DNA from 3 places in the Sphingomonas sp. BL2 genome. Region 2 is predicted to be linked to each of the others. Evidence: riboswitches for the same ligand, from Rfam matches in the RefSeq annotation. Region 2 holds a riboswitch; each other region holds the start of a gene.
The links. Region 2 has a riboswitch for cobalamin ahead of AC1ME3_RS11420 (hypothetical protein). Riboswitches for the same ligand answer to the same signal wherever they lie in the genome.

Region 1 (10,466 bases), 760 kb from region 2:
ACGCGCAAGCTGATGCAGGACGGCCAGCGCCCGATCGCGGTCGGCTTCTGGTTCGCGATCGGCCATTCGGGGATCGTGCTCATCGCCGCCGTCGCGATCGCACTGACCGCCAATGCGCTGTCGCAGTTCGAGGCATTCAAGCAGGTCGGCGGGGTGGTCGCGACCGTCATTTCCGCCGTGTTCCTGTTCACGATTGCGGCGATGAACCTGATCATCCTGCGCTCGGTGTGGCGCACCTTCGGCCATGTCCGCGGCGGCGGCACCTATGTCGAGGAGGACCTCGACCTCCTCCTCGGCAACCGCGGGCTGCTCGCACGTCTGTTCCGCCCGATGTTCCGGCTGGTCACGCGGAGCTGGCACATGGCGCCACTCGGCTTCCTGTTTGGCCTCGGTTTCGACACGGCAACGGAGGTCGCGATCCTCGGCCTCTCAGCAAGCCAGGCCGCCGACGGTCTCTCGATCGGTGTCGTCCTAGTCCTCCCCGTGCTGTTCGCGACCGGCATGGCGCTGGTCGACACGGCGGACGGCGTCGTCATGCTTGGTGCCTATGAATGGGCGTTCGTGAAGCCGATCCGCAAGCTCTACTATAACATTACCATCACGCTGATCTCCGCGATCGTCGCGATCGCGATCGGCGGGATCGAGACGCTGGCGCTGCTCGGATCGAAGCTCGGCTTCACCGGCGGCATATGGGATGTCGCAACGGCGCTCGGCGAGAACTTCAACGGCCTTGGCTTCGCGATCATCGGCCTGTTCGTGCTCTGCTGGGTGCTGAGCTTCGCGATCTACCGCTGGAAACGATTCGACGAGATCGAAGTCGTGCACGGATAGGCTAGCTCTTCCGTTCCCCAAGCTCGACGCGCTCTCGATCCTCCCCCGCCAGGGGGAGGTGGCGCGAAGCGACGGAGGGGGAGGACGGCGATCACGTTTGTTCCGTGTCCGCCCCCTCCGTCACCTCCGGTGCCACCTCCCCCTGGCGGGGGAGGATCGAAAACTACCGATATGCGAATTGGCACGCTCTCGGAATTACTCTAACCAACCCTCGAGGCTCGGTTTCACCGAACCTCACAGATCGCGCCGGTGCCCTTCGGGGCTTGAATGGGAATGCGGTGCGGGAGTTCCTCCCAATGCCGCGGCTGTCCCTGCAACTGTAAGCGGTGAGCGAGACGCACACGCCCTTCACGAGAAGGGCAGCCACTGGGTGAAAACCTGGGAAGGCGTACGTCGAGCCTCGACCCGCGAGCCAGGAGACCTGCCAGCGCAACGGTCGCTCTTGCTACGATCCAGGGGATGGTCGCGGCACGGTACTCCGTCTGAGCGACGAACGCGTGCGGCCCTATGGTCGTGCGTGCGTGTGCTCGCAGGAGAATACCAATGCCCGATCTTTCAAAGGTCCCCGTCACGATCGTCACCGGCTTTCTCGGAGCCGGGAAGACCACGCTCATCAGCCACCTGATCCGCAACGCCGGCGGTCGTCGTCTCGCCGTCGTCGTCAACGAGTTCGGCACGCTCGGCATCGACGGCGACATCCTGAAGGGCTGCGCGATCCCCGATTGCCCGGCCGAGAACGTGATCGAGCTGGCGAACGGCTGCATCTGCTGCACGGTAGCCGACGACTTCATTCCGACCGTCGAGGCGCTCCTCGCGCTCGACCCGCGCCCCGATCACATCCTGATCGAGACGTCCGGGCTCGCATTGCCCAAGCCGCTGCTGAAGGCGTTCGACTGGCCCGCGATCCGTTCGCGCATCACCGTCGACGGCGTCATCGCGCTCGCCGATGCCGAGGCGGTCGCCGCGGGGCGGTTCGCGCCTGACGTCGCCGCGCTAGACGCCCAGCGCGCCGCCGACCCGAGCGTCGATCACGAGACGCCTTTGTCGGAAGTGTTCGAGGACCAGCTCGCCTGCGCCGATCTCGTCCTGCTCACCAAGGTCGATCTCGCCGGCCCCGAAGGCGTCGCCAAGGCACGCGCCGTCATCACCGCGGAGTCCGCACGGCCGCTCCCGGTGATCGACCTGACCGACGGCATCATCGATCCCCGCGTGATCCTCGGCCTGAACGCCGCGGCCGAAGACGACATCGCCAGCCGCCCCTCGCATCACGACGGCGAGGACGATCACGAGCATGACGACTTCGACAGCGTCGTCGTCGAGCTTGGCGAGATCGCCGACCCCGCCGACCTGACCGCGAAGATCGAGGCGCTCGCCCGCGGCGCCGACATCCTCCGCGTGAAGGGCTACGCCGCCGTCACCGGCAAGCCCATGCGCCTGCTCGTCCAGGCTGTCGGCGCGCGCGTCCGTACGCAATACGACCGCCCTTGGCGTGCCGACGAACCGCGCCGCACGCAACTCGTGGTCATCGCCGAGCACGACCGGATCGACGAGGCCCGCATCAAGGCCGCGCTGGACGACTGAGGCCCACGATGCACGTCGTCTTCCGCGAGACCCACGGGCTGGAGGAAAGCGCGGTCCCGCAGGACCTCGCCCAATCCCCCGCGGACCTCGTCGTCCTGTCCTTCTCCGACGGTGACCTCGGCGCGTTCGCCGCGGGCTGGAAACGTGCGGATGCGGCCGGAAGCCGGCTGCCGTCGCTACGCCTCGCCAACCTGACCGCGCTCCAGCATCCGCTGTCGGTCGACACCTATGTCGAGCAGACGCTGGCGGGCGCGAAGGGCATCCTCATCCGGCTGATCGGCGGGCGGTCGTATTGGAGCTACGGCCTGCAACAGGTCGAGAACCTCGCGCGGGAGCAGGGCATCGCGCTCGCCGTCCTCGCAGCAGACGGTCGCATCGACAGCCGCCTCGACGCCGCCTCGACGATCCCGCTCTCGACGCTCCGCCGTTTGGCGCATCTCTGCGACACCGGCGGCGCCGTCGCGGCGCAAGCGGCACTGGCGCAGTTCGCGCTCGCCGCGGGCATTTACGCCGGCCCGGTCACCGGCGTCCGCGCGATCGCCGACGTCGGCGGCTGGCAGCCGAATGACGGCGTGACGTGCCCAGCCGCATTCGCGCTCAACGCGAAACGCCCCCGCGTCCTGATCGTCTTCTACCGCTCGTACCTGACCGCTGCGGACCTCCACCCGATCGAAGCGGTTCACGTCGAGCTTACCGCGCGAGGCTTCGACGTCATCGGCCTCTTCGCGCCCTCGCTGAAAGCCCCCGACGCAGCCGGCTGGCTGAGCCGCTGGGCCACAGCGTTAAGGCCTGCCGCGATCGTCAACGCCACCGCCTTCTCCGCACGAGGCACCGCCGAGACCACGCCGCTCGACGGTGCCAACGTTCCGGTCTTCCAGATCGCGCTAGCCACCTCCGACCGCGCGGCTTGGATCGGCGCGACCCGAGGCCTGTCGCCCGCCGACCTTGCCATGCACGTCGTCCTTCCAGAAGTGGACGGCCGCCTCTTCGCCGGCGTCGCCAGCTTCAAGGAAGCCGCCGCGCGCGACGGCGACCTGGAATACACCCGCCGCGAACACCGCGCCGACCCAGCCCGCATCACCGCCATCGCCGCGAGGATCGAAGCGTGGACGACCCTCTCGAGCAAACCGGTAGCCGACCACCGCATCGCGATCGTCCTCTCGACCTACCCCGGCAAGGCGTACCAGATGGCGCACGCCGTCGGCCTCGACGCGCTAGCCTCCACGCAAGCGATCCTCGCGGACCTCATCGAGGCCGGCTACGCGATCACCCCTGACGCAACTGATCTAGCTACCTCACGCATTCACTGGCCGCTCGCCGAGTACCGCAAAGCCCTCGCGCACCTTCCCGAAACCCTGCGGAAAGACCTTCAGGAAACCTGGGGCGAACCGACCGAAGATTTCGCTTTCACCGCGATCGACCACGGCGGCGCGCTCGTCGCCCTCCAACCCGAACGCGGCCGCACCAATCAACGCGCCGAGGAATATCACGACCTCTCGCGCTGCCCCTGCCACGCCTATGTCGCCTTCTACCTGTGGCTCCGCACGCGCGGCACCGACGCGCTGGTCCATGTCGGGGCGCATGGCACGCTCGAATGGCTCCCCGGCAAGTCGGTTGCGCTGTCCGATGCCTGCTGGCCCGAGGCTCTGACCGGCGCGATGCCCGTCATCTACCCGTTCATCGTCAACGACCCCGGCGAAGCAGCCCAAGCCAAACGCCGCATCGGCGCGGTCACGCTCGGCCATGTCCCGCCACCGCTCGAACGCACGCGCACCGGCGCCGGCCTCGGCCGCCTCGAAGCGCTGCTCGACGAATTCTCCAACGCCGACGGACTCGATCCCGCGCGCCGCGATCGCCTGCAACGCGACATCCGCGACGAAGCCACCGCCACCGGTCTCGCCGCTACGCTGGGCCTCGACGACGCGCAATCCCAAGCCGACGCGATCACCCGCATCGACACGTTCGTCTGCGACGTGAAGGAGAGCCAGTACGGTGACGGCCTCCACATCTACGGCCGCGGCGAACACGGCGCCGGCGAACGCGCCGGTCTCCTGTCGGCCCTCCAAGGCAAACGCGTCGCGTCCGGCCCCTCCGGCTCCCCGTGGCGAGGCCGCGCCGACGTCCTCCCGACCGGCCGCAACCTCTACACCACCGATCCTCGCGCGGTCCCCTCCCGCGCCGCCCATACCCAAGGCATGAAGCTCGCCGACGAACTCGTCCGCCGCCACCTACAGGACCACGGCGACTACCCGCGCAACCTCGTGGTCGACCTATGGGCCTCCGCCACCATGCGGACCGCGGGCGAAGAGTTCGCGATGGCACTCCACCTGCTCGGCGCGGAACCGGTGTGGGACATGCAATCCGACCGCGTGACGGGCGTCGAGATCCTCCCGCTCGCCAACTTCGACCGCCCCCGCATCGACGTCACCCTGCGCGTATCCGGCCTGTTCCGCGACGCCTTCCCGACACTCTGCACGATGTTCGGCCAGACCGTTCGAGCCCTAGGCGCACGCGACGAACCGGCCGATTGGAACCCGTTCGTCGGCAAGCCAGCCACCGCGCGCGTCTACGGTCCCGAACCCGGCCGCTACGGCCTCAGCATGGGCGACGCGGCCGAGACCTACACGCCGGAAGCGCGCCTGACCGCCGGCCAAGCTTGGCTGTCCGCCTCCAGCCACGCGCTCGACGCCGATGGGGAAGGGGGCCAGGACAGCTTCGACCCCGCCGGCATCCGCGACCGCGTCGCCGCCGCCGATGCCTTCGTCCACGTCCAGGACCTGCCCGAAACCGACCTCCTCCTCGCCGCGGACTACGCCGCGCACGAAGCCGGTTTCGCCGCCGCACAGGCGGTCGCGGGGGGCAGCGCCACGCTCTACCATCTCGACGCACGCGATCCGAACCAGGCCAAGGCCCGCCCGCTCAACGAGGAGATCGCCCGCGTCGTCCACGCCCGCGCGGCACACCCCGCCTGGGTCGACGGCATGATGCGCCACGGTTTTCGCGGTGGCGCGGAGATCGCCGCCACGCTCGATCACCTCGGCGCCTTCGCGCATCTCGCCAGCGCAGTCCGTCCCGAACTGATCGACCTCTATTACGACGCCACGCTGGGCCGCGACGACGTCCACGCCTTCCTCGCCGAAGCCAACCCCGGCGCGCTCGCGGCGATGCAGGCGCGTTTTGCAGCCCTGCACGCCGCCGACCTCTGGCCGACCCGCCGCAACTCGATCCTCGCAGCGCTGGACCTGCCGGCATGAGCGCATTTGTCGTGCAAGGCTGGTGCCCCGACGCATGGCGCCCGATGATGGCGGGCGACGGCCTGCTGGTCCGCATCCGCCCACCGCTCGGTCGCCTGACGCGTGAGCAAACGCTCGGCCTGTGCGACACGGCGGCGACGCACGGCAACGGCCTGATCGACCTGACCAGCCGCGCGAACCTCCAGATCCGCGGCGTCCGCGAGGATAGCTGGCGTCCATTGATCGACACGCTGCTCGATCTCGGCCTCATCGATCCCGATCCGATCCGGGAAGCGCGCGCGAACATCCTCGTCGCGCCGGAATGGCGGACGGGCGACGACACCCACCGCATCGCCGAACACTTGCGCGCGCGTCTGGCGGACCTGCCCGAACTCCCCGGCAAGGTCGGCTTCGCGATCGACGCTGGCGTAGCGCCGGTGTTGCAAGACGCCCCCGCCGACTTCCGCATCGAGCGCGCTGCATCTGGAACGCTTATCCTCCGCGGCGACGGCCGGACCCTTGGCACGCCAGTATCGCCCGGCACCGAAGTCGACCGGTTGATCGCACTCGCGCACTGGTTCGTCGACAGCGGCGGCATCGCCAGTGGCCGCATGGTACGCCACAGCGCCATACTGCCGGATTGGGCAGCCCCAACAACCCATCCTGCCGCAAGCGCGCCACCGCTTCACGTCGGACAGCATTCCCTCGGACTCGCACTAGGCCTCCCATTCGGTCGGATCACAGCGAGCGCGCTGGCACGCTACGTCGACACCGAGCGAGCAATTAAAGCGATCCGCATTACCCCTTGGCATATCGCGATCTGCGAAGCCGACGCGGCGCTTCTAATTGAACCCGACCCGGTCGATTTCATCACCGACCCCGCCTCGCCAACGCTTCACGCGGACGCCTGCGTCGGCGCACCAGCCTGTCCGCAGGGCAGTGTCGAGACGCGCGCGCTCGCCCGACGCCTGGCGCCGCACATCGCCGGCCGCCTCCACGTCTCCGGCTGCGCCAAGGGATGCGCGCACGCCGCCCCCGCCGACGTCACGCTCACCGGTCGCGAAGGCCGCTACGACCTCGCGTTCGACGCGCGTGCCGGCGCACCACCCTCCCGCGCAGGCCTCGACGTCGCGCAGATCCTCGTCCAGTTCGGAGCCGCCTGAATGCCTTACGCCTATGAAACCGACGGCGCGGCGATCTACCGCCAGTCCTTCGCGATGATCCGCGCCGAAGCCGATCTCGCCCGCTTCTCGCCCGAGGAGGAGCCCGTCGCGGTCCGCATGATCCACGCCGCCGGGCTCGTCGGCCTAGCCCAGCACATCCGCTTCACGCCGACGTTCGCAGTCGAGGCGCGTCGCGCGCTTCAAGCCGGCGCCCCGATCCTGTGCGACGCCCGCATGGTCACCGAAGGCATTACCCGCGCCAGATTGCCCGCCGACAACCGCATCGTCTGCACGCTCCACGCCCCGGAAACGCCCGAACTCGCGCGGACGATGGGCAATACCAGATCCGCCGCCGCACTCGAACTCTGGCGCCCGCATCTCGCCAGCGCCGTCGTCGCGATCGGCAATGCGCCGACCGCATTGTTCCACCTCCTGAATATGCTCGAAGACCCCGATTGCCCGCGTCCCGCGGCGATCATCGGTTGCCCGGTCGGCTTCGTCGGCGCAGTCGAATCCAAGGCGGCGCTGTGGACCGACCAGCCCGTGCCTTGCGTCGTCGTCGAGGGCCGGATGGGCGGCAGCGCGATCACCGTCGCCGCGATCAACGCGCTAGCGAGCGGCACCGAATGACACCCGTACGAACTGGGGGCACGATCCACGGCGTCGGCTTGGGCCCCGGCGCGCAGGACCTGATGAGCGTCCGCTCGGACCGCCTCGTCCGCGGCGCGCGCCACATCGCGTATTTCCGCAAGGCCGGACGTCCCGGCCAGGCCCGAAAGATCGTCGACGGTATGCTCCGCGACGACGTGATCGAATTCCCGATGGAATACCCCGTCACCACTGAGATCCCGGTCTCGGACTCGCGCTACAACGACTGCCTGTCCGCGTTCTACGCCACCTGCATCGACCGCCTCGCAACGCTGGCAAACGCAGGCGAGGACGTCGTGGTCCTCTGCGAAGGCGACCCGTTCTTCTACGGTTCGTTCATGCACCTCTATACCCGCCTCCAGACGATCGCGCCGGTGAAGGTCGTGCCTGGCATCACGGGCATGTCCGGCGCTTGGACGGCCAGCGGCGTGCCGATCACCTGGGGCGATGACGTACTGACGGTCCTGATGGGCACGCTCCCCGAAGACGACCTCGTCCGCCGCATCCGCGACACCGACGCGCTGGTGGTGATGAAGATCGGCCGCCACCTCGCCAAGCTCCGCCGCGCGGTCGCCGCTGCGGGGCGCGAGGCCGAAGCGTGGCTGGTCGAATACGCCGCGATGGCCGACCAGCGCGTCACGCGGCTGTGCGATGCGGAGGCGATCACGCCCTATTTCTCGATCCTGCTGATCCACGGGCGGGGGCGGCGGCCATGACCGGCTGGCTCGCGATCGCCGGTCTCGGCCCCGGCGACGAAGCGCTCGTGACGCCCGAAGTCACCGCAGCGCTCGCGGACGCGACGGACGTGATCGGCTACATTCCCTATGTCGCGCGCGTCGCCCCGCGTGAGGGCCTCACGCTCCATCCTACCGACAACCGCGTCGAACTCGATCGCGCCACGCACGCGCTCCAACTCGCGGCCCAAGGCCACCGCGTGGTCGTGGTATCCTCTGGCGACCCCGGCGTGTTCGCAATGGCGGCCGCGGTGTTCGAAGCCCTCGAAGCCGGTCTGCCAGAATGGCGTGACATCGATATCCGAGTTCTCCCCGGCATTACCGCGATGCTCGCCGCGAGCTCGCGTGCGGGCGCGCCGCTCGGACACGATTTCTGCGCAATCAATCTATCGGATAACCTGAAACCGTGGGAAGTCATCGAACGCCGAGTGCGCCTCGCCGCAGAAGCCGACTTTGCGATCGCCTTCTACAATCCGCGATCGAAGGCGCGCCCCGACGGCCTGATCCGGATCTTCGAAATCCTCCGCGAGACCTGCGCCGACGACCGCCCCGTCCTGTTCGCCCGCGCCGTCTCGACACCCGAGGAAACGCTTCGCATCGTGCCCCTGACCGAAGCTCGCGCGGACATGGCGGACATGCGAACGATGATCATCATCGGCTCCAGCCTGACGCGCGTTATCGATCGCCCGGCGGGACCGATCCTCTACACCCCCCGGTCGGCGCCATGATCAAGCCAGCGCATCACATCCGCCACCGCGTGCACCTCGCATCGAGCGGGCAGGGCAGGCCGATCGATCATGATCACCGGCAGCCCAAGCGCGCGCGCCGCATGCAGTTTGGCCGACGCCCCCGTGCCGCCGGCGTTCTTGCAGACTACGACCTTGATGCCGTGCGACGCCATCAACCGCCGATCGCCCTCGACATCGAACGGTCCGCGGTCGACCACGAGATGATGACGCGGCAACCCCGGCGGCTGGTCGGGCACATCGACGAACCGCAGCAGATAATTATGCTGCGGCTGCTCGGCGAACGCGTCGACATGCATCCGCCCCAGCGCCAGCATCACGCGCCGCGGCGGCCCGTCCAGCGCCGCAACCGCAGCGTCGATATCGGCCACGCGCGTCCACCGATCGCCAGCGACCGGCAACCAAGCCGGCCGCGTCAGTGCAATATGCGCGACACCGGCGCGCTCCGCCGCGACGACCGCGTTCGCGCTCATCCGGGCCGCGAACGGATGCGTCGCGTCGACCAGATGCGTCACGCGATGTTCGATCAGATAGCGGACAAGCCCCTCGACGCCGCCAAAACCGCCGATGCGCACCGGGATCGGTTGAGTTTTCGGATCGGCGACGCGTCCGGCATAGCTCAGCACCGCATCGTTGCCCCGCGCAGCCAGCGCCGCAGCAAGTGCGCTGGCTTCGGTCGTGCCACCCAGCACCAGGATGTTCGACATGGCTGACACTCCCTGGCTGACGATCATCGGTATCGGCGAAGACGGCGTGGACGGCCTGTCCGCGTCGGCGAAGGCCGCATTGGCGCAAGCCGAGCTGGTGACTGGCGCGACCCGCCACCTCGCGTTGCTCCCGGACCTTAAGAGCGCGGTTGAACGCTGGCCAGTCCCGTTCGGCGACGGGATACCGCACCTGCTCGCGCACCGCGGCAAGCGCGTCGCGATGCTCGTGTCCGGCGATCCGTTCTGGTTCGGCGCGGGTACGTCGATCACGCGCCACCTCGATCCCGGCGAATGGGTAGCGCACCCCGCGCCCTCGACCTTTGGTCTCGCCGCCTCGCGCCTTGGCTGGCCTATCGAGGAGACCAGTTGCCTGGGTCTCCACGCCGCACCTTTTACCCGCCTCCGCCGGCACATAGTCCCGGGTCGACGCGCGATCGTGCTGGTCCGCGACGGCGCAGCGGTTGCCGGATTGGCACGGTATCTCTCCGACCTCGGCTTCGGGCAATCGCGCCTGCACGTCCTCGAAGCGCTCGGCGGGCCGCGCGAGCGTGTTCGCGACATCGCAGCAGCCGACCTCGATGATGTCGACATCGTGCATCCCGTCGCGGTCGGGATCGTCTTTGCGGGGCAGGGAAAGGTTGTGCCTCGCACATCCGGCCTGCCGGACACGTGGTTCGATCATGACGGCCAGCTTACCAAACGCCCGGTTCGCGCGCTGACATTGTCCGCGCTCGCCCCAAGGCCCGGCGAGACGCTGTGGGACATTGGCGCGGGCTCTAGCTCGATCGGCATCGAGTGGTTGCTCGCTGATCCATCGACGCAT
Region 2 (10,466 bases):
CGCTGCATCCAGCGTGGCTCGCTGGCCACCACGATACGCCAGCAGCACGAGCGGGATCCCGGCATTGTGGGTCAGACGCGCCGATACTGCGCCGACGCCCACGACGCGTAGCCGCTCGATCGACAAGACCGGCATCGGATCGGATGCCTGATAGACACGCATCGCCGCCTCGTCCGGCTTTGTCCCACCAAATAGACGACCTGGGTCGACCGACAGCCACCCACTGAAGATCCAGGTGATCAGAAAGACACCGCCCACCAGCCCAGCGACATGATGCCATAGCATCCAGCCGTCGTAGGGCGTCATCCGTGCGCCCTTGAAGCGGCGTGCGCCGATGCGGGTCCGCAAGATGCCGATCCACATCCCCGCGACCGCCGCGGCGATGCAGGGGCCGGACACCCAGAGCACGACCTGACGCCAAGCCGTTTGATCCTGTCGCAGCACCGTCGGATAAAGCCAGTGCGGCACCGAACCAAGCCAGTTCCAGAGCCGCACGGAGCGGGTCGTTACTTGCACCACGGCGCCGGTGGTCGAGGACACATAGGCCTCTGTGCGGGACGCGTCGGCGAGCGTGACCTTCCAGACCGGCCGATGTCGGTCAAAGCCACCAGCAACCGTCCACTGATCGAGTACGAGCTGATCGACGCGCTCGATCGCTGCGTGTGCAAAGCGACCGGCGACCCGGGCGGCATACGGCGCGTCGACCGGCGATAGAACTGCCCCCTGATGGGCTGTGATTGTCGTGCGCGATCCATTCCACTTAGCGATGCGCCAGACTGGCGTGCCGTCGCGCATGTCGAGCAACAGCTCCTGGGGTAGCCGTCCATTTTCAAGCGGGGGCAGTACGTCCACCGCTGCCCAATCGATTGCCTCGCTCCCAGCCTGCTTTTCAGCTGGCGACAGGGAGGGATAGGGCACGTAGAGCATCACCAGCCCGGACAGGAACCACATGGCGAAGAACAGGCAACTGGCAATGCCGATCCAGCGATGGACCAGGTAGAGCCAGCGCCGCGCAGTCTTGCCAGGCGCCGACCGCCTCACGGCGTTAATAGCCGACACGAAGCGAAACTTCGGCGAAGAGGGCACGGCCGAGCGCCCATTGCTGAGTGTTGTACGGACTGGGAACGTCCGGCATGCCTGATAACAGATAGCTGCGCGACTGGCCTTGATCGGCATAGTCATCGGATTGGCGGTGGCTGCCATCCATGCGAGAGGCTAGGTGCTCGGTGACCGGTCCCCCTGCGCCAAACGCGAGTTGGGAGCAGCCCTGCGAGGCGTCGCCGGTCCCGCCTTTGCGTTTTGTCCGCTGCGTATTGAATAGTGCAGTGCCACCATTGCCGGGGTTGTCGGCGTTGCTGACGCCAAGTGCCCGGCTCTCCGCTTCGATCACTGACATGTCCCCGCGCGCGCGAACCGTATCGTCTTCTATGGCCAGCATCGTCGCGGGGAGATCGAGTGGAGCGAGGCGCCGGTTGCCGCCGGCCGCGTTTGGCGTGGTGAGCGTGTCGTGGCATGCAGTCCCACGACCAGGATGTCTTCGTTGGCCGAGGCAGGCGTGGACCGAGCGTTGAGAGATGCCGGGAACAAAGGCGACAGCAAAGCCACCACGACCGCGAAGGCGAGATGTCAGGAACGGCATTACGGTAATTCCCCGGAGCGTCTAGCGAACCCGGCAAGGACCTCCCGCGAACGGCCGGCATCCGCGCCAGCCGGACGCCATCGCGACCGACACGCATGCCCGTGCGGTCCTCACCGCACACGTCGTCGCTCGACGGAGTACCGTGCCGCGGCCACCCCCTGGGCCAGGCAAGAGCGACCAGACGCCGGCAGGTCTCCTGGCTCACGGGTCGTCACACGATGCACGGCCTTCCCAGGCCGTGCGTGACATCACGCTTGGCCCAGTGGCTGCCCCTTCCGTTCAAGAAAGGAGCGATATGCATCGCGCTCGCCGCTTACAGTTGCAGGGACAGCCTCGGCTTCGAACGGCGAACCATCCTCACCGCGTTCCCTTTTAAGTCCCTCTCGGGACACCGACGTGATCATGCTGGACCAATCTAACGGATCAGGTCAGCAGGGGACGATCTATCGCGTTGCAGGTGATCCGGCAACCGATCGAAGCGATCGTCGCAAACATGGACTTCGAGAATTGATGTCCATAGACGAATGACAAAACCTGGGAGAAAGCGAGCGCCCGCGAACGTCCGGGTATGGGTCATCGTGCTAACCGCCATGTAGCTCGTCCACCCGCTCTAGTTCCCGCATGTCGACTCCTCGGACGCCGTCCATCCACCGAAGCGGGCGTAAAGCGTCGGCAGGACGAACAGCGTCAGCAGCGTGGCCGAGATCAGCCCGCCGATGACCACGGTCGCGAGCGGTTTCTGCACCTCGGCGCCAGTTCCATGTCCCAGAGCCATCGGTACGAAACCGAGGCTGGCGACGAGCGCGGTCATCGCCACCGGCCGAAGCCGGGCGAGCGCGCCGTCGTGCGCGGCCCGCACCCTGCCAATGCCGCGTGCCATCAGGTCGTGGATCGACGAGACCATCACCAGCCCGTTGAGCACGGCGATACCCGAGAGCGCGATGAACCCGACCGCGGCGGAGACGGAGAACGGCATCCCTCGAGCCACGAGCGCAAGCACGCCGCCGACGAGCGCGAGCGGCACGCCGGTGAACACGATCGCTGCATCGCGGACCGAGCCGAGCGCGCCGTAGAGCAGCAGCATGATGACCGCGAAGCAGACCGGCACGACGAGCATCAGGCGGTCGCGTGCGGAGGCGAGGTTCTCGAACTGCCCGCCCCATTCGACATAGGTTCCGGGCGGCATCGTCACCTGCGTATCGATCGCCGCACGCGCGTCGGCGACTACGCCGGCGACGTCGCGGTCGCGGACGTTGGCCTGGACGACCACGCGGCGCTTGCCGTTCTCGCGGCTGATCTGGTTGGGTCCATCGACGACCGCGATGTCGGCGACGGTCGACAGCGGCACGAAACCGCCTGCCGACGTCGGGACGGGGATTTGCGCCACCAGGGTAAGGTCCGATCGCGACGCTTCGGACAGGCGTATCACGACGGGGAAACGCCGGTCGCCCTCGAAGATCATGCCGGCCTCGCGTCCGCCGATCGCTGCGGCCACGGTGTCCTGCACGTCGCCCGCGGTGACGCCGATGCGCGACATCGCCATGCGGTTCGGGCGGATGTCGAGCATCGGCAGGCCCTCGGTCTGCTCGACGCGGACATCCACCGCGTCGCGGGTCGTGCGCAAAACCGCGGCGATGCGGTCGGCGGCCGCGTTCATCCCGCCGAAATCGTCGCCAAAGATCTTGACCGCGATATCCCCGCGCACGCCCGCGATCAGTTCGTTGAAGCGCATCTGGATCGGCTGCGTAATCTCATACGCGTTGCCCGGTAGCGCCGAGAGTTGTCGCTCCATCCGCGCGACGAGCGCTTCCTTGGCGAGACTCGGGTCGGGCCATTCCGCCTTCGGCTTCAGGATGACGAAGGTGTCGGTGGCGTTCGGCGGCATCGGATCGCTCGCGATCTCGGACGTGCCGGTGCGCGAGAAGGCGAAGCGGACTTCGGGTTGGCGCGCGAGCAGCTTCTCGACCTGGAACTGCATCGCCTGGCTTTGGTCGACCGAGGTGCCGGGGATGCGGACCGCCTGGACGAGGATGTTGCCCTCGTCGAGCTGCGGCAGGAATTCCTGCCCAAGCGTGGTGAAGGCGACGCCCGCCAGCGCCAGCGCGCCGACGGCTATGCCCAGCGTGATGCTCGGGCGGCGCATCGCGTTGCCGAGACCCGGTTCGTAGCGTCGGCGCAGCCAGTCAATAATCCGGCTCTCTTTCTCGTCGACGGGCCGGCTGAGCGTGACGGCGATCGCCGCGGGGACGAACGTCATCGACAGGACGAAGGCGAAGACGAGCGCGATGATGACGGTCAGCGCCATCGGTTCGAACATCTTGCCCTCGACGCCGGTGAAGGTGAGCAGCGGCGCGTAGACGAGGATGATGATCGCCTGGCCGTAGACCGAAGGGCGGATCATCTCGCGCGCCGATGCCGCGACCAGGTCGAGCCTTTGTCGCAACGGCAATGGCTCGCTGCGACCATGTTGCGCATCACCCAGGCGGCGGAGCGCATTCTCGACGATGATGACGGCGCCGTCGACGATCAGCCCGAAATCGAGCGCGCCGAGACTCATCAGGTTCGCCGACACCCCGGCCTTCAGCATGCCGATGCTCGTCAGCAGCATCGTGACCGGGATCACCAGCGCGGCGATCAGCGCCGCGCGGAAATTGCCGAGCAGCACGAACAGTACGACAATGACCAGTACCGCGCCCTCGGCGAGGTTGCGGGCGACGGTCGCGATCGTCGAATTGACGAGTTCGGTGCGGTTGAGCACCGGCTTCACCACGACATCGACGGGAAGCGCGCGGCCGATCTGCTCCAGCCGCGTGCCGACGCCGGTCGAGACGGTGCGGCTGTTCTCGCCGATCCGCATGACCGCGGTACCGACGACGACCTCGTGGCCGTTCTCCGACGCGGAGCCCATCCGCAATGCCTGGCCCGTGCGGACGGTGGCGATCTGGCTGAGCAGGATCGGCACGCTTTCGCGCGTCGCGACCACGGTGCGTGCGAGCTCGTCGGCGTTGCGGATCCGACCGTCGGCGCGGACCGCGAGGCCTTCGCCGTTACGGTCGACGATGCCGGCGCCTGCGCTGGTGTTGTTGCGTTCGAGCGCGGTAGCGAGGTCCTGGAGCGTGATCTTCATCGCCGCCATTCGCTGGATATCGGGGACGACGAGATACTGCTTGGTATAGCCGCCGAGGCTGTCGACCCCCGCAAGTCCCGCGCTGCTTTTCAGCTGCGGCGTGACGATCCAGTCCTGCACCGTGCGCAGATACGTCGCCTTGTCGGGTTCGCTGACGAGGTGGTCGCCTTCCGGCGTGATGTAGCTGCCGTCCTTTTGCAAGCCGGGCTCGCCGTTGCGGTGGCGGACCTGGTCGAGCTCGCGGTACTCGACCGTCCACATGAAGATGTCGCCGAGACCCGTGGCGATAGGCCCCATCTCGGGCACCACGTCGTCCGGCAGGTCCTCCTCGGCGGTGCGCAGCCGCTCCGCCACCTGCGACCGCGCGAAGTAGATGTCGGTCTTCTCGTCGAACACCGCGGTGACCTGCGCGAAGCCGTTGCGGCTCAGCGACCGCGTGTAGTCGAGGCCGGGGATGCCGGTGAGTGCGGTCTCGACGGTGAAGGCGACCTGTTTCTCGATCTGGTCGGGCGACAGTGCGGGTGCGCGTACGTTGATCTGGACTTGGTTGTTGGTGATGTCGGGGACGGCGTCGATCGGCAGCCGCTGGATGGCGAACATTCCGGCGAGCGCGGCGGCGAGCGTCAGCAGGAGGACGAGCCAGCGCTTCTCGACGGCGAGCGTTACGATACGAGACAGCATGGCCTAGTCCTCGTCCTTCGCCGCGCCCTTGCCGAGTTCGGCCTTGAGCGTGAACGAGTTGGTCGAGGCGATGCGCTCCTCGCCGCTCAGGCCCGCGGTCACGGTAACCGCGCCGCCATTGGTGCGACCAAGAGTCACCGGCGTCGCCCGGAAGCCGGTCGCGGTGCGGACGAAGACGTGTGGCCGGTCACCGATCATCTGCACGGCAGCCGAGGGCACGGCGACGCTACGGTCCCCGCTCGCGGGCAGCAGAACCGACACGCCGACATTCTCGCCGACGCGCCAGACGCCGCCCGCATTGTCAATCGTCGCGATCACGGGGACGAGCCGGGTGGTTTCGTCGAGGATCGGCGAGACGAAGGTAACGCGGCCGTCCTGGCGGCGGCCGGCGGACGTGACTTCGACGCGTGCACCCGGCCTTACGCGACCGGCATCCGCAGGAACGAGCGACATCGTCACCGACACCTTGGCGAGGTTGGCGACGCGGAAGATTTCGGCGTCGGCCGCGACCTGTTGCCCGAGCGTAGCCGACCGGGCGATCACCTGGCCCGAAATCGGCGCGCGTACCGCGATGCGGTTCAGCGCGCCGCCTCCGCCACCCGTGGCCGACAGTTGCTGTCGCGCGAGTCGGAGCGCGATGTTGGCCTCGGTCGCGGCGGTGCGGGCTGCGACCAGGTCCTGCTCGGGCGACACGCGCTCGGCGAACAGTCGCTGTTCGCGGCGGAGAGTCGACTGGGCGAGTGCGGACCGTGCACCGGCCGCCTCGACCTCGGCATTGAGCGACGCTGCTTCGCGGCTCTCGATGATCGCCAGCGTCTCGCCACGGCCGATCGATTGGCCGAGGTTGCGGGTGAGCGAGACCAGCCGGCCGCCGATCGGCGCGGCCACGACCTGCACGCCCTGCGGATCGCCCTCGATCGTCGCGGGCAATTCGATCGCGCCGGTGACGCCGCCGACGGTCGGGCGCGTGACCTCGATACCGGCGTCGGCGATCTGCTGCGCCGACAGGGTCACGACCGTGGGATCGCCGGAAGTCATCTCTCGGTCCTCGTTCGCCGTAGCGTTCGCTGCGGGCGCCGTGTCGGGGGAGGGGCCACAGCCTGCGAATGCCAAGGCAGCAGCGGCAGGCGCGATCGCGCGCAAGATCGTGCGGTTCATCGGTCGGTGTCCCTGGCAATCGGCGCTTCGGCAGTCAGCCGTTCGAGGCGCGCACGTGCGTCGTGATAGGCGGCAAGCGCGTCGATCGCGGCCGTCCGTGTGTCGAGAAGCGTGCGTTCGGCGTCGAGCAGGTCGAGTTGCCCGAACTTGCCTTCACGGTAGCCGATCCGCGCGATCCGCGCGGCCTCCACGGCCGCGGAGAGCGCAGGCCCGGTCGCGTTGCGCGCTGTGGTCGCGGCGTTTGCCGCCTCGGCCTGCGTGGTGGCGATGTCCTGCTCGGCATCGAGCAACGCCACGCGGTGCAGCGCATCCGACTGGTCGCGTTGCGCGTCGGCAACCGCAACCGCAGATCGTCCGCCGTTGAAGACGGTTAGTGGGATCGAGACGCCAAAGACGGCGGCGGTGTCGTTGGTCTGCTCGAGCCGTCGGGCGCTGGCGCTGAGCGTCAAGTCGGGTACGCGCTGGCTTCGCGCGAGCCGCACCTGCGCGGTCGCGGTGTCTAGATCCGCGCGGGCTGCCGCGGCGATGAGTGTGCCCGTCGAACCGGATGGCTGGACGGGGCCGAGCGCGTCCACCTGCTGGAACCAGGAGTCGTCGAGCGCGCCGACCGGCATTCCAATAAGCCGGGCAAGGTTCGTCCCGGCAACGGCGGCTGAACGGTCCGCCCGTTCCAAGGCGCCCTCGGCCGCAAGGCGCGCAACGTCTGCGCGCTGTTCCTCCAGTGGTGAGGCGCGCCCCGCCTGCACCCGCACCTTGGCGGCGCGGAGCACTTCGGCGGCAATCCCGACCTGATCGCGCGCGACCGCTACACGACGTTGCGCGGCTACCCCGACGACGTATGCCTGCGTGACCCGCAGTCGGAGGTTGGCGCGCGCAATCTCTGCTGCGATACCTGCGCGGCCGATCTGCGCATCGGCGAGTGCCATCCGGGCCTGCCGCTTGCCGCCGCGTTCCAGGGGCAGCGCCAACCCCAACGTCGTTTCGGACGAGCGCAGGCCCCGATAGATCCCGGACCCCGCGACGTTCTCGGTCTCGGCGACGATCGACGGGTTCGGCCGAAGCGCCGCGACCTGGCGCTGTGCCTTGGCGGCTCGAACGCCGGCGGACGCGGCATCCTGGAAGGGCGACGACGCGCCGGCGCGGTCAAGCGCGTCGGCGAGCGTAAGGACCGGTTCCGCCAAGACCGACGGACGGGTCTGGGCCTGCAGCGACGATGCGCAGGACCCGGCGGCCATGACGGCCGCGATGATGCGATGCATTGGGATGCTCCTGACGATGTGGACGCGGGCGCGCACGGCGCACCCAATCGACATGTCAGGCTTGCGGCGGTCTCAAAGCGGTGTCGGCGTCCCGGCCCACGAGCGTAGCGTCCGCCGTGGTCGCGAGCGTGGAGCAGGTCGGGCCAGCCCTACCGGCGAGCGAGTTAGCATCCGGCGCGCTCATGTGATGCGCGTGGCAGCTGCCATGATGGTGTGGATACCCCTTGTCGGCGTCGGCCGTGATCAGTTTTCCGTCATCGTCGACGTGCGAACCGGCTTGGTACTGGCTCGTTTCGATGCATCCGCCGACTTCAGCCGCATGCGCCACCCCGACCCAGGCGGTCAGGACAAGCATCAGACAAGCAAGGAGGGGCAGGAGCCTACGCATCGATCCGGGTGATAGCAGATAATGGTATTGCCGTAACCTGGCACCGCGGAGCGCTCGGATAGCAGTCTTTCTAGCGATCAACGAATCATCGGAGTTGGGAACCAGCGCCGGTGCGAAACCCGGCCAGGCGATCGGGAGTGCGACCGGCTACGTCACGTCAAGCGCGACACACCCGTTGTCGGCGATCGCCACGTAACCGCGCATCTACAAGCGCTCTGATGTCGATTGGTGGACCCTGAACGAGCGACCGGTGGCAGGCGGCGGAAGGCACTACGAAGCCGGGTGACGGTCTCACTTGGTGCGGCATGTGCGCATGGATTCTGTTGATCGACAGGATTGTGTCATGGCGGTGAAACCTATTTGGCATAGCGATTGCCGGTGAACTGGTGGTGCCCGCAGTCGACAAGACCCCTCCGGGCCAAGCTAGTTACGATCATGCCGGGGATCGCCGCGTTCTGCGTGTATTTTGCGATGTACGGGTTTCGCAAGCCGATCGCGGCGGCAGGCTTCGACGGTGTACCGGCGGTGATCGCCGGGATCGACTACAAGACGGCGCTGATCCTTTCGCAGGCGGTTGGCTATGCGGTGTCGAAGATGATCGGGGTCCATGTCGTCTCGGTCCATCGGCCCGAGCATCGCACCCGCCTGATCCTGTCGCTGATTGGTGCGGCGTGGGTGGCGCTGCTGCTGCTCGCGCTGTTGCCCGCCCGGCTTGGCCCGCTGGCGATGCTGTTGAACGGCTTGCCGCTCGGGATGATCTGGGGGCTGGTGTTCAGTTATCTGGAGGGACGGCGCAACTCAGAGGTGCTTGCGTCTATCCTGACCGCGAGCTTCATCCTGTCGTCGGGCGTGACGCGATCGGTCGGCAGCCTGTTGCTGGAGCACGGCGTCAGCGCGTTCTGGATGCCGGCGCTGACGGGGCTGATCTTCACGCCGTTGCTGCTGGCGGGCATGGCGGCGCTAGCGCGATCCTTACCGCCGGACGTCGCGGACTCCGAGGCAAGAGGCGTGCGCGGGCCAATGGATGCGGTAGCGCGGCGTGCCTATCTGCGAGGGCATTGGGTACCGGTGACGGCGCTGGTCGCGGGCTACACGATGCTGGCGGCGCTGCGTGACCTGCGTGACAATTTCGCACCCGAACTGTGGACCGCGCTCGATCATCCGGCAACGCCCGCGCTCTATGTCGCGACCGAGGTGCCGGTCACGGTGATCGTGTTGCTTGGCCTGGCCATGCTGGGGCTGGTGCGTGACAATCGGTATGCGGTGATCACGATCCACGGCGTCATCGTGGCGGGAGCCGCGATCCTGGCGGGATCGATGTTGGCCTTGCGCGCAGGGGCGATCGGCCCGGTGACCGGCATGATCCTGACCGGCATCGGTATCTACCTGGCCTATGCCCCGTTCAGCGCGATCCTGTTCGACCGTATCATGGCCGCGAGCCCTTCGCCGGGTACGGCCGGCTTCCTGATCTATCTGGCGGATGCGTTCGGCTATTCGGGGAGCATCGGGCTGTTGCTCATGCGAAGTGCGACCACCCCGGGGCGTGACTGGCTGGGGTTGTTTCTCGATGCGGGTGTGCTGACCGGTGCCGCGTTGCTGGTGCTGACGTTCGTATCCGCGCTCTGGTTCGTTCGCCCCCCGCCGGCGCGGTGAGGGTGCTCAGGCGAGGTGCAGCCGGACACCGGCGCGTGTCGCAGCCTCCGCGATCACCGGCGGCGCGGGCAGGTCAGTGACGAGGTCATGGATCTGCGTGAAGTCGGCGACATGGACGGTGCCGGGGCGGTCGAATTTTTCCGCGTCGGCAACGACGATCACTCGGCGCGCACCGTCGAGCAGCGCCCGTTTGTACGCCGCCTCGTCGGGTTCAAAGTCCATCAGGCCGCGCTTCGCCTCGATCGCGCCCATCGACAGGATCGTCGCGTCCGGCGCGAACCGGCGCGAATAGCGGATCGCCTCCTCGTCGAATGTTGCGCGGTAGTCGACATTGATCGCACCCCCGGCCAGGAAGACGCGGATCCCGTCGCGACCCAGCATGTCGCTAGCAACCTCCAGATTGTTCGTGACGATCGTCAATCTCCGGCGATCAGCGAGCGCGCGCGCGACCCAGCACGAAGTGGTGCCTGAGTCGATCAACACGGTCATGCCGTCTTCGATGAGCGTCGCGGCACGGCGGGCGATCGCCTGCTTCGCGTCCGCCTGCGCCTGCATCCGCAA
Region 3 (10,466 bases), 930 kb from region 2:
ACGACTGCCAACGTTTGTGGCTCCTGGACCCCCGCCTTCGCGGGGGAACGAAACGGCTTAGGCAGTGAGGCTAAGCGCAACCGCCTCCGCGACCTTGATGCCGTCGACCGCGGCGGAAAGGATGCCCCCGGCATAGCCAGCGCCTTCGCCCGCCGGGAACAATCCCGCGGTGTTGAGACTGACGAAATCGTCGCCGCGCGTGATCCTCACCGGCGACGAGGTGCGCGTTTCGACCCCCGTGAGCACCGCGTCGGGATGATCGTAACCCGGAATCTCACGCCCAAACAGGGGCAAAGCCTCGCGCAACGCAGTCATCGCGAACTCCGGCAGGCACTCCGACAGGTCGGTCATGTGCACGCCCGGCTTGTACGACGGTATTACCGTTCCGAGTGCAGTCGACGCGCGCCCCGCGAGCAGATCGCCGATACGTTGCGCGGGTGCTTTGTAGTTCGAGCCACCTGCGACATAGGCCCGCGATTCCCAGTGGCGTTGCAGCTCGATCCCGGCGAGCGGATGGCCGGGATAGTCGCGCTCGGGGTCAATGCCGATGACGATGCCGGAGTTCGCGTTGCGTTCGTTGCGCGAATATTGGCTCATGCCGTTGGTGGCGACGCGGCCTTCCTCCGAAGTCGCGGCGACGACGGTGCCGCCTGGGCACATGCAGAAACTATACACCGTGCGGCCGTTCTTGCAGTGGTGCGACAGGCTGTACGCCGCGGCTCCGAGGTCGGGATGGCCCGCGCAAGGGCCGAACCGCGCTTCGTCGATCCAGGACTGCGGATGTTCGATGCGGACGCCGATCGAGAACGGCTTGGCCTCGACGTGGACGCCCTTGGCGTGAAGCATCTCGAACGTGTCGCGCGCGCTGTGGCCGACCGCGAAGACGACGTGGTTGGCTTCGAGATAGTCGCCGGTGCTCAGGTGGAGCCCGCGGAGTTGGCGCGCGCCCGCCTCCTCAACGATATCGAGGCCGTCGACGCGCGTCGAGAAGCGGTATTCGCCGCCGAGCGCCTCGATCGTCGCGCGCATGCTCTCGACCATCGTGACGAGGCGGAAGGTGCCGATGTGCGGGTGCGCTTCGGTGAGGATTTCGGGCGGCGCACCGGCTTTCACGAACTCCGTCAGGACCTTCCGGCCTAGATGGCGCGGGTCCTTGATCTGGCTCCAGAGCTTGCCGTCGGAGAAGGTGCCCGCGCCGCCCTCGCCGAACTGGACGTTCGATTCGGGGTTGAGGACGCTTTTGCGCCAGAGACCCCAGGTGTCCTTGGTGCGTTCGCGGACGACTTTTCCGCGGTCGAGAATGATCGGGCGGAACCCCATCTGCGCCAGGATGAGCCCGGCGAACAACCCGCAGGGGCCTGCGCCGACCACCACAGGGCGGGGGCCGGTGTAGCTCGCGCCGCCCTTGGTGACGAAGCGGTAGCCTGTGTCGGGGGTGCGCTGGACGTGGCGATCCTTGCGGAAGCGGGTTAGGACGATGTCCTCGTTCTTCAGCGTGACGTCGACCGAATAGACGAGCTGGATGTCCATCTTGTCGCGGGCATCGTGCGCGCGACGCGCCACGGTGTAACGGATCAGGTCGCGCGGGGTGACGCGCAGGCGATCACGGATCGCGGCGGGGAGCGCTTCATCGGCGTGGTTGAGCGGGAGCTTGAGGTCGGTGATGCGGAGCATGTCGGTCGCTCTAGCGCCGCACGGCGCGATCCGCCATCGGGTGCGGGAGAGGACATGATCATGCGGACCGACGACGAGCAGAATGCCAAGAGCGCCAAGCGGAAGGAGGTCCACGATAAGATCGTCGCGAGCAAGACGATCGAGAAGGGGCTGGTCATCGTCCACACCGGCAAGGGCAAGGGCAAGTCGACCGCCGCGTTCGGCATGGCGGTGCGGATGATCGGGCATGGCCGCAAGGTCGGCGTGGTGCAGTTCGTCAAGGGCGCGATGGCGACTGGCGAGAAGGTCATCTTCGACGCGTTCCCGGAGCTTTGCGAGTTCAAGCCGATGGGGGAGGGCTTCACCTGGGACACGCAGGATCGTGCGCGCGACATCGCCGTGGCGCGGGAGGCGTGGGACGAGGTCAAGCGGATGATCGCTGATCCGTCCTATGCGATGGTGGTGGCGGATGAGCTGAACATCGTCTTGCGGTATGAGTATCTGCCGGTGGACGAGGTGCTGGCGGTACTGGCGGGCAAGCCGGAGATGACGCATGTCGTGGTGACCGGGCGGAATGCGCCGGATGCGCTGATCGAGATGGCGGACCTGGTAACCGAGATGACGCAGGTGAAGCATCCGTTCCGGTCGGGGGTGAAGGCGCAGGCGGGCGTGGAGTTCTGACTTCTTGATCCTCCCCTTGCAGGGGAGGTGGCTGGCGCTTGCCAGACGGAGGGGTGTTGCGATCTCGATGGCGGGTCACCCCTCCGTCAGCCCAAACGGGCTGCCACCTCCCCTGTCAGGGGAGGATTAGAGGCTGCTTGTCTGCGGTCGATCGTACGCCTATCGCTTCTCGCGCGACAGGTTCCCCCAACGTTCGCGCGGAGGGGGATGAAAATGGGAACGGGAAACACCCGGCTGCCCCTGCAACTGTACGCGGCGAGCCATCGTGCCTCATGCCATTGGGATACTCCCGAGAAGGCGGTGCGGACGGCGTTGACCCGCGAGCCAGGAGACCTGCCCGTCGCGGTCGTCTTTCGTCCGGCCAGGGTGCGCCGAACGGACGGGGAACACCCCGAGCGACGACATCGCTTCGCGTCGCGCGGAGGCTGGAGGCGTGCGCCTTTTGCTCTTCGTGCGGTGCGGGACCGACTGTCCGAAGGGGTTCCTATGCCAAGTTCACATCATTCTAAGATCGTTCTGGAACGGACATGCTGAAGCCGGTCGAGGACGGCGTCGCGGTGGTCGCGTGCAATACGTGCCGCCATTCCACCGATGCCCGCGACGACGAGCACGGTCAGCGCGGCGGCGCGCGGCTGGTGAGCGCGCTGAAGACAGTGCAGGCGAGCGATGCCGCCTATGCCGACGTCGCGGTGCAGGAGATGCCGTGCCTGTTCGCGTGCCAGGACTTCTGCACGATCCACCTGCGCGCACCCGCCAAGGTCGGCTATGTGCTCGGCCGGTTCGAGCCCACCGAAGACGCCGCGCGCGCGATCCTGGATTACGCACGGCTCTACGGCGAGAGCGCATTCGGGCAGGTGCCGTTCAAGCAATGGCCGCAGGGCGTGAAGGGCCATTTCATCACCCGCACGCCGCCTGCCGGGTTCGTCGTGGAATGACCTTTTTTCCGACGGCCGGGGCATTTCTATCATCCTTGAGCGCGTTGCCGCAGCCGGACGAAGCTGCTCGATTGGCGGCAGTGGCGCGGCAGGGCGAACTGACCAAGCCGCCGGGCTCGCTCGGGCGGTTGGAAGAGATTGCCGTATTCATGGCCGGCTGGCAAGGCCATGAACGCCCGCAGCTCGATCGCGGCCGGGTGGTGATCTTCGCGGGTAATCACGGCATCGTCGATCGCGGCGTCAGTGCGTTTCCGGCCTCCGTCACCGCGCAGATGGTGGCCAATTTCGAACATGGCGGCGCGGCGATCAACGCGCTGTCGCGCGCGGCGGGGCTCGATCTCAGAGTCGTCCCGCTCGACCTCGACCGGCCGACGGTCGATTTCACGGTCGCCCCGGCGATGTCGGAGGAGGAATGCCTCGCGGCGATCAACGCGGGCGCCGCCGTCGTTGCGGACGCGCCCGATCTGATCGTGCTCGGCGAAATGGGGATCGGCAACTCGACCTCCGCCGCCGCGCTGTGCCTCGCCAGCTTCGATGGATCGGCACGCGACTGGGTCGGGCCCGGTACCGGAGTCGACGACGACGGCATGGCCCGCAAGATCGCGACCGTGGAGGCCGGGCTGGCGCTGCACCGGGACGCACTGAGCACGCCGTTCGAGACGCTACGCAGGCTTGGCGGTCGTGAACTTGCGGCGATCGCAGGCGCGGTCATCGCTGCGCGTCTCGCAGGCGTACCCGTCATGCTCGATGGCTTCATATGCTGTGCCGCGGTCGCGCCGATCGCCGCTGCGTGCCCGGATATCCTCGCACATTGTCTTGCCGGCCACGTGTCGGCCGAGCCGGGTCATGCGCGCCTGTTGCGAGCATTGGGGCTCGATCCTCTGCTGTCGCTAGGCATGCGGCTCGGCGAGGGAAGCGGCGCGGCGACTGCGGCCTTGCTCGTTCGCGCGGCGCTGGCGGCGCATGACGAGATGGCGACCTTTGCCGAGGCGGGGGTCTCAGTCGCGTGACCGGTTCGCACATGCTGTACCTGATGCGGCATGGTGCTCCCGTCCGCGAAGGCCTGTTGCTGGGGCGAACGGACGAACCGGTAACGGAGGCCGGCGTTGCGGCATGCGTCCAGCGATCCGCAGGGCTGGAGGTTGCCGCGATCGTCTCGTCCGACCTGAAGCGTACACGCGATTGCGCGACGGCGATCGGCAGCGCGCGGGGCATCGTCGGCGAGGCCGATCGACGGTGGCGTGAACTCGACTTTGGAGCGTGGGACGGAATGCGTCCCGCCGATATCGATCCGGCGGCCTTCGCGCGGTTCCAAGACGATCCGGACGCCGCCCCGCCGCCGGACGGTGAGCGATGGTCGTCGTTGCTGGACCGGGTCGGCAATGCCTTGGCGGTACTTCCGCCGGTGCCGACGTTGGTCGTCACGCACGGTGGCGCAATCCGGGCGGCGCTGGCGGACCTGTGCGGGTTCGATCGTCGCCAGACATGGGCGTTCGACCTGCCTTATGCCGCGCTTGTGTCGTTGCGGATCTGGCCCGGGTTGGATCGGACGGTGCAGATCGTCGGGCTGGCGACGTGAAGCAGTTGGTCATCGCGTTCGGTTTCCTGACGCGCCTGCCGATGCCGCGCGTCGAGGCCGGGGCGAACGACTTTGCCGCGGCGATCCGGTGCTATCCGCTCGTGGGGCTGGCCCTCGGTGCGTTGGTCGCCGCGGCGGGCTGGGTAGGCGCGCTGGTCGACCCCTGGACCGGCGCGTGCGCCGCATTGCTGACGTGGATCGCCGTCACGGGCGCATTGCACCTCGACGGGCTGGCCGATCTCGCTGACGGACTGGGCGCAGCGCATGGCGATCGGACGCGGTTGCTCGCGGTGATGGCCGATCCGCATATCGGCAGCTTCGGCGTCGTCGCGATTGTCGCCCAGATGATCGCCAAGCTGGTTTTGCTGCACGCGGTCGGGCTGACGGCGTGGTGGCTGGTCATCCTGGTACCGTTTGCTGCGAGGATGGGGCCGCTGGCCTGGGCAGTGCTGTTGCCGCCGTTGCGGGCGGGCGGATTGGGCGCCGCGGTCGCCGGCGCAGTCCGATTGCGCGACCTGATCGGCTGGGCGCTCCTCCTGGCGCTAGCTGCCGTCGCGGCTCCCGCGATGTTGGCGGTTCCGCTCCTGATACTGGCCGTCGCGGCATGGTTGCGGCGTAAATTGGGAGGTATCACCGGAGACGCGCACGGGGCGGGGATCGAGCTCGTCGAGACCGGCGTCCTGCTCGCTTTTGCGATCGCCGGTGCGTCAGCCGGCGCGCTGGGCTAGGTCGAGCATCGCATCGAGGTCGAGATGACGTTCGAGCGTCGCTGCGATCGCGTCGAGCGCGGCATCAATCGAGGCCGCATGGTCAGGTCCGACCGCGTCGACGCCGAGCCGCGCCAGCCACGCCGCGCGTTGCTCGGCAAGCCCGAACAGGCCGTGGACGTAGCTCCCATGGACCAGTCCGTCGGCGCTTGTCGCACCCTCCGCGCTGCCGTCGGCACGGTGACCGACGGGGCGGTTCAGGTCGCCGCCGGTCGTCGCGCCCATGTGCATCTCATAGCCTTCGAAGCGCGCGCCCTTGGCGATCCCCTCGATCCGCTCTAGCGTCTTCGTCGCCGTTAGAACAGTGTCGATATCGAGTAGCCCCAGCCCCGCGATCGTCGTCGCCGCGCCTTCGATACCGTGGGGATCGGCGATGCTGCGACCCAGCATCTGGTAGCCGCCGCAGAGCCCCAGCACAGGTTTTCCCCGGCGGTGATGCGCCAGGATGTCGATATCCCAGCCTTGCGCGCGCAGGAAGGCGAGATCGGGGATCGTGGCTTTCGAGCCCGCAAGCACGATCATGTCCGCCTCGGAGATCGCCGTGCCGGGCGGGACCATCACGAGTGCGACGCCAGGTTCGAGGCGAAGCGGGTCAAGGTCGTCGAAATTGGCGATCCTTGGCGTAATCGGGCAGGCGATCGTTACGCGCCGTTCCGCACTGACGACGGGGCGTTCGAGGATGACGGCGTCCTCGCTGGGCAGCCGTGTGGCGTCCGCTAGCCACGGTACGACGCCGTAGCCGCGCCATCCGCTACGTGCCTCGATCGCGCGATAGCCGTCGTCGAACAGTGCGGGATCGCCGCGGAACTTGTTGACGAGGAAGCCGTGGATCATCGCCGCGTCGGCAGGGTCGATCACCGCGCGCGTGCCGACGATCGAGGCAATCACCCCGCCGCGATCGATATCGCCAACCAGGATCACGGGGACATTGGCGGCGCGGGCGAACCCCATGTTGGCGATGTCGCCTGCGCGCAGGTTGATCTCCGCTGGGCTGCCTGCGCCTTCGACGACGACGAGATCGCAGCTTGCCGACAGTCGTGTGAAACTGTCGAGCACGTCGACGAGCAATCCTTCGCGGCCCTCGCGCCAGCGCGCGGCGGCGAGCGTACCGCGGACCTGCCCGCGGACGATCAGCTGCGACGTGCGATCACCCTGCGGCTTCAGCAGAACCGGGTTCATGTCGACGCTGGGCTCGACCCGACACGCGATCGCCTGCGTCGCCTGCGCGCGGCCGATCTCGCCACCGTCGGCGGTTACGGCGGCGTTGTTCGACATGTTCTGCGGTTTGAACGGGCGGACCGACAGGCCACGGTTCGCAAATGCGCGGCACAGTCCCGCGACGAGTACCGACTTGCCGACGTCGGAGCCGGTGCCCTGGAGCATCAGAGCGGCCATGCGAGTACTCCGACGATGACGAGGAGAAGGATGCAGGCCCGACGATAGATGCCGAGCGCCGCGCGGAGGTCTGTGGCGGTTACGTCGCTGCGACCTTCGCCGATATAGGGTTTGGCAGTGATGACACCGTCATAGGCGATCGGTCCGGCAAGACGAAGGCCCAGCGCGCCGGCCATCGCCGCCTCGGGCCACCCTGCGTTGGGCGAGGCATGGTTCGCGGCATCGCGTACCATCGTCCGCCAACCGCCCCAGCCGGCAATGCAAAGCAAAACGCCGCTGATACGCGCGGGGATGAGGTTGGCGACGTCGTCGGTCCGTGCCGCCGCCCAGCCGAATGCACGCCACCGGTCCTCGCGGTGTCCGATCAGACTGTCCGCGGTGTTGATCGCCTTGTACGCCCAGAGGCCCGGCAGGCCGGCGACCAGTAGCCAGAACAGCGGCGCGACGACGCCGTCGCAGACGCTTTCCGCGAGACTCTCGATAGCGGCGCGCGCGACGCCCGTTTCGTCGAGTGTCGCGACGTCCCGGCCGACGATCATCGCGACGCGGGCGCGTGCGGCTTCGAGGTCACCGGTTTCAAGGGCGCGCGCGACCGGCACGACATGGTCGTACAGGCTGCGGATCGCGAGGCCGGGCGCCGCCATCAAGCCGATCGCGATCCAGGTCATGGGACCAAGAACGAGCCGCACGAGGGAAGTCGCAGCGAGCGCGACGCCGACCGCCACTGCGATGAGTGCAACGATCGTTACGACACCGGCGGCACGGCGGAACGTGTCCGATAGCGTAGGGCGGTTCCAGCGCGTCTCGGCCCATCCGATCATTCGCGCGAAACCGCCGACCGGATGACCGATCCGCGCATAGAGTGGCGCCGGCCAGCCGACCGCCGCGTCTATGATGATCGCCAGCACGGCGACCGGCTCAACCACCGCCAAGCGCCTCGTCGAGCCGTGCAAAGGCGTCGTCGCTGCCCGGGACGCCCATACGCAGCCAGCGGGGCGAGTGATCGAAAGTGCGGGTGAGGATGCCGACCTGTGCAAGCCGTTCGAACAGCGCGGGTGCCGTGTCGGTCTCGATCAGCCGGAACAACGCGCAATCGCCGCGGGCCTGGAGGCCATGGCGTGCCAACATCGTGTCGAGCCTCTTGGCGCGTTCAACGATCGAGACCCGCGCGGCGGCGATCCATTCGGCGTCTCGGTAGGCGGCGATGCCATAGGCCACGGCGTGCGCCGATATCGGCCAGCTGCCGAGCCGCTGGCGCATAACGGCCACGTGTTCCGGCGGCCCGATCATGAACCCGAGCCGTAGGCCGGGCAGGCCGAAGAATTTGCCGAACGACCGGAACACGATCGCGCGATCGTCGGGGCAGAGCAGGGGGATGAGGCTCGATTCGGGCGCGACGTCGGCAAACGCTTCGTCCACGATCAGGAAGGCACCGCTGCGGGCGATCGTCAGCAGGCGTTGCGGCGTGTCGCGCTGGCCGTCGGGATTGTTGGGGTTGGCCAGCAACAGCGTGCCGTCTGCGACCGTCCCGATCGCATCTCGCGGTATCGGAACGGTGCCGACGATTGCTTCGGCATGCGTGGCGTAGCTCGGCACGACGAACCGGGCGGGGGTAGGCAGGTCCAGTGCGGCCAGCATTCGCAGACCGAGTTCACTGCCGGGCAACGCGACGATCCGGTCCGCGGTTGTGCCGAATACGGCAGCAGCGGAGGCTTCCAGATCGGCGATCGCGGCGGGCGAGGGGAGGCTGTGCAGATCGACCGTCGGGACACTATCGGTAGGCCACGCGCAGGGGTTGATGCCGGTCGACAGGTCGAGCCAGGGTCGCGGCGCATCCGGATAGTGGACGGCGGCGAGGTCGGTCCGTCCACCGTGGATGCGCAGGGCGTTCATACTGTCTTTCACTCGGGCCCGCGGGCTTTCGCTTGATCTTCTGAGCGTCATCGTCATTCCGGGCCCGTCGAGCAAGCGTGAAGGAAACGGTAGGGTGCAATCGGTCGGGACGCCGTTCGGAAAAAGCCTGTTCGTGCTGGGCGGCGCGCGTTCGGGGAAAAGCCGCCACGCGCAAGGCTTGGCCGAAGCCGCGGCGACGGACCACGCGACGCGCCTCGTCTATATCGCGACCGCGCAGGCGTTCGACGGCGAGATGGAGGATCGGATCGCGCGTCACCGCGCCGACCGTGACGATCGGTGGCGGACGGTCGAGGCTCCGCTGGCGCTTGGCGAGGCGCTGAAGAGCGAAGACGGCCCGGACGTCGTGATGCTGGTCGATTGCCTGACCCTGTGGGTGTCGAACCTGCTGCTAGCCGACGAGGCTATCGCCGCGCGCGTGGACGATCTGGCCGAGACGATCGCGCGGTTGGAAGGCCGCGTCATCCTTGTGTCGAACGAAGTCGGATTGGGTATTGTCCCGGACAATGTGTTGGCCCGGCGTTTCCGGGATGCGGCAGGGTTGCTGCATCAGCGGATCGCCGCGGAGGTCGATTCCGTCGACATCGTCATGGCCGGGTTGGTTCAGCGCTGGAAGACGCCGAACGCAGATTATACATCTCAGAGTGACTAGCGATCATCTCTTTCGCGTTAAGCAAGTATTCGCGACGCCCGGAAGCGATCATTTGTGCGATAAAAAAAACTGATCTGGTTTTTAGTATCTCGAATTTCGACAATATGATCGGCAGATCGTGAAACCGATATTTTTAATTTTATTTGTGCGACCCTAAAATTAATTGGAGCAGATCGGTCCGCTCAAACATTAATTAAAACATTTCCGTTCTAGCTATGTTAAAAGAGCTTATCGCCAGCCGATTTTTGGGCCCTGACGACCGAGAGATGCATGTGCTCCCGCCCCGAATTTTGCGGGATTACTCTCATGGCTACGACGCTCAGCCCCTTGGCGCTGATGGTTCGGAAGTTGGAAACGCACGCTGTGCTGGACGACGGCGATCGCAAGGCGCTGCTCGCGCTGCCATATACCCTTCGCACGTTCGAGCCGTCCTCCTACCTCGTGCGCGAAGGCGATGCGCCGGATCAATGCGCGGTACTGTTGTCGGGGTTCGCGTATCGCCAGAAGCTGACCGGCGCCGGCATGCGACAGATCGTGTCGCTGCACATCCCCGGTGAGCCGCTCGACTTCCAGCATCTGTTCCTCGACGTCGCGGACCACAACGTTCAGACGCTGACCCGCGCGGAAGTTGCGACGATCCCGCGATCGGCGCTGCGCGAACTGGCGCGGAACCGTGCGGCGATCAGCAACGCGATCTTCGTAAATACATTGGTCGAGGGATCGATCTTTCGCGAATGGATTCTGAACATCGGTCGCCGCGATGCGCGGTCGCGGCTGGCGCATTTCCTGTGCGAATTCGCGATCCGTCTGGACATGCAGGGGCTGACCGGCGCCGATGGCTATGAATTGCCGATGAGCCAGGAGCAACTCGGCGATGCGCTCGGACTGACGGC

Region 1: it holds a riboswitch for cobalamin, as region 2 does, so the genes downstream of both, cobW (cobalamin biosynthesis protein CobW) here and AC1ME3_RS11420 (hypothetical protein) in region 2, are expected to answer to the same signal.
Region 3: it holds a riboswitch for cobalamin, as region 2 does, so the genes downstream of both, AC1ME3_RS15655 (DUF1636 domain-containing protein) here and AC1ME3_RS11420 (hypothetical protein) in region 2, are expected to answer to the same signal.

Annotation. Positions count from the first base shown of each region.
Region 1 is NZ_CM155261.1:3,206,978-3,217,443, reverse strand. It holds gene AC1ME3_RS14960 (HoxN/HupN/NixA family nickel/cobalt transporter) at 1-831, shown strand, start outside; cobalamin riboswitch at 1,062-1,274, shown strand; gene cobW (cobalamin biosynthesis protein CobW) at 1,375-2,412, shown strand; gene cobN (cobaltochelatase subunit CobN) at 2,421-5,666, shown strand; gene cobG (precorrin-3B synthase) at 5,663-6,808, shown strand; gene AC1ME3_RS14940 (precorrin-8X methylmutase) at 6,809-7,438, shown strand; gene cobI (precorrin-2 C(20)-methyltransferase) at 7,435-8,172, shown strand; gene cobJ (precorrin-3B C(17)-methyltransferase) at 8,169-8,918, shown strand; gene AC1ME3_RS14925 (cobalt-precorrin-6A reductase) at 8,894-9,643, opposite strand; gene cbiE (precorrin-6y C5,15-methyltransferase (decarboxylating) subunit CbiE) at 9,642-10,466, shown strand, end outside.
Region 2 is NZ_CM155261.1:2,445,295-2,455,760, forward strand. It holds gene AC1ME3_RS11415 (PepSY domain-containing protein) at 1-1,041, opposite strand, end outside; gene AC1ME3_RS11420 (hypothetical protein) at 1,046-1,639, opposite strand; cobalamin riboswitch at 1,809-2,050, opposite strand; gene AC1ME3_RS11425 (efflux RND transporter permease subunit) at 2,250-5,447, opposite strand; gene AC1ME3_RS11430 (efflux RND transporter periplasmic adaptor subunit) at 5,451-6,605, opposite strand; gene AC1ME3_RS11435 (TolC family protein) at 6,602-7,864, opposite strand; gene AC1ME3_RS11440 (hypothetical protein) at 7,920-8,219, opposite strand; gene AC1ME3_RS11445 (DUF5690 family protein) at 8,688-9,905, shown strand; gene AC1ME3_RS11450 (DeoR/GlpR family DNA-binding transcription regulator) at 9,912-10,466, opposite strand, start outside.
Region 3 is NZ_CM155261.1:3,375,294-3,385,759, reverse strand. It holds gene AC1ME3_RS15665 (NAD(P)/FAD-dependent oxidoreductase) at 58-1,674, opposite strand; gene cobO (cob(I)yrinic acid a,c-diamide adenosyltransferase) at 1,729-2,334, shown strand; cobalamin riboswitch at 2,496-2,689, shown strand; gene AC1ME3_RS15655 (DUF1636 domain-containing protein) at 2,862-3,269, shown strand; gene cobT (nicotinate-nucleotide--dimethylbenzimidazole phosphoribosyltransferase) at 3,266-4,279, shown strand; gene AC1ME3_RS15645 (histidine phosphatase family protein) at 4,291-4,848, shown strand; gene cobS (adenosylcobinamide-GDP ribazoletransferase) at 4,845-5,576, shown strand; gene AC1ME3_RS15635 (cobyric acid synthase) at 5,556-7,010, opposite strand; gene cbiB (adenosylcobinamide-phosphate synthase CbiB) at 6,998-7,936, opposite strand; gene AC1ME3_RS15625 (threonine-phosphate decarboxylase) at 7,929-8,903, opposite strand; gene cobU (bifunctional adenosylcobinamide kinase/adenosylcobinamide-phosphate guanylyltransferase) at 8,998-9,573, shown strand; gene AC1ME3_RS15615 (Crp/Fnr family transcriptional regulator) at 9,880-10,466, shown strand, end outside.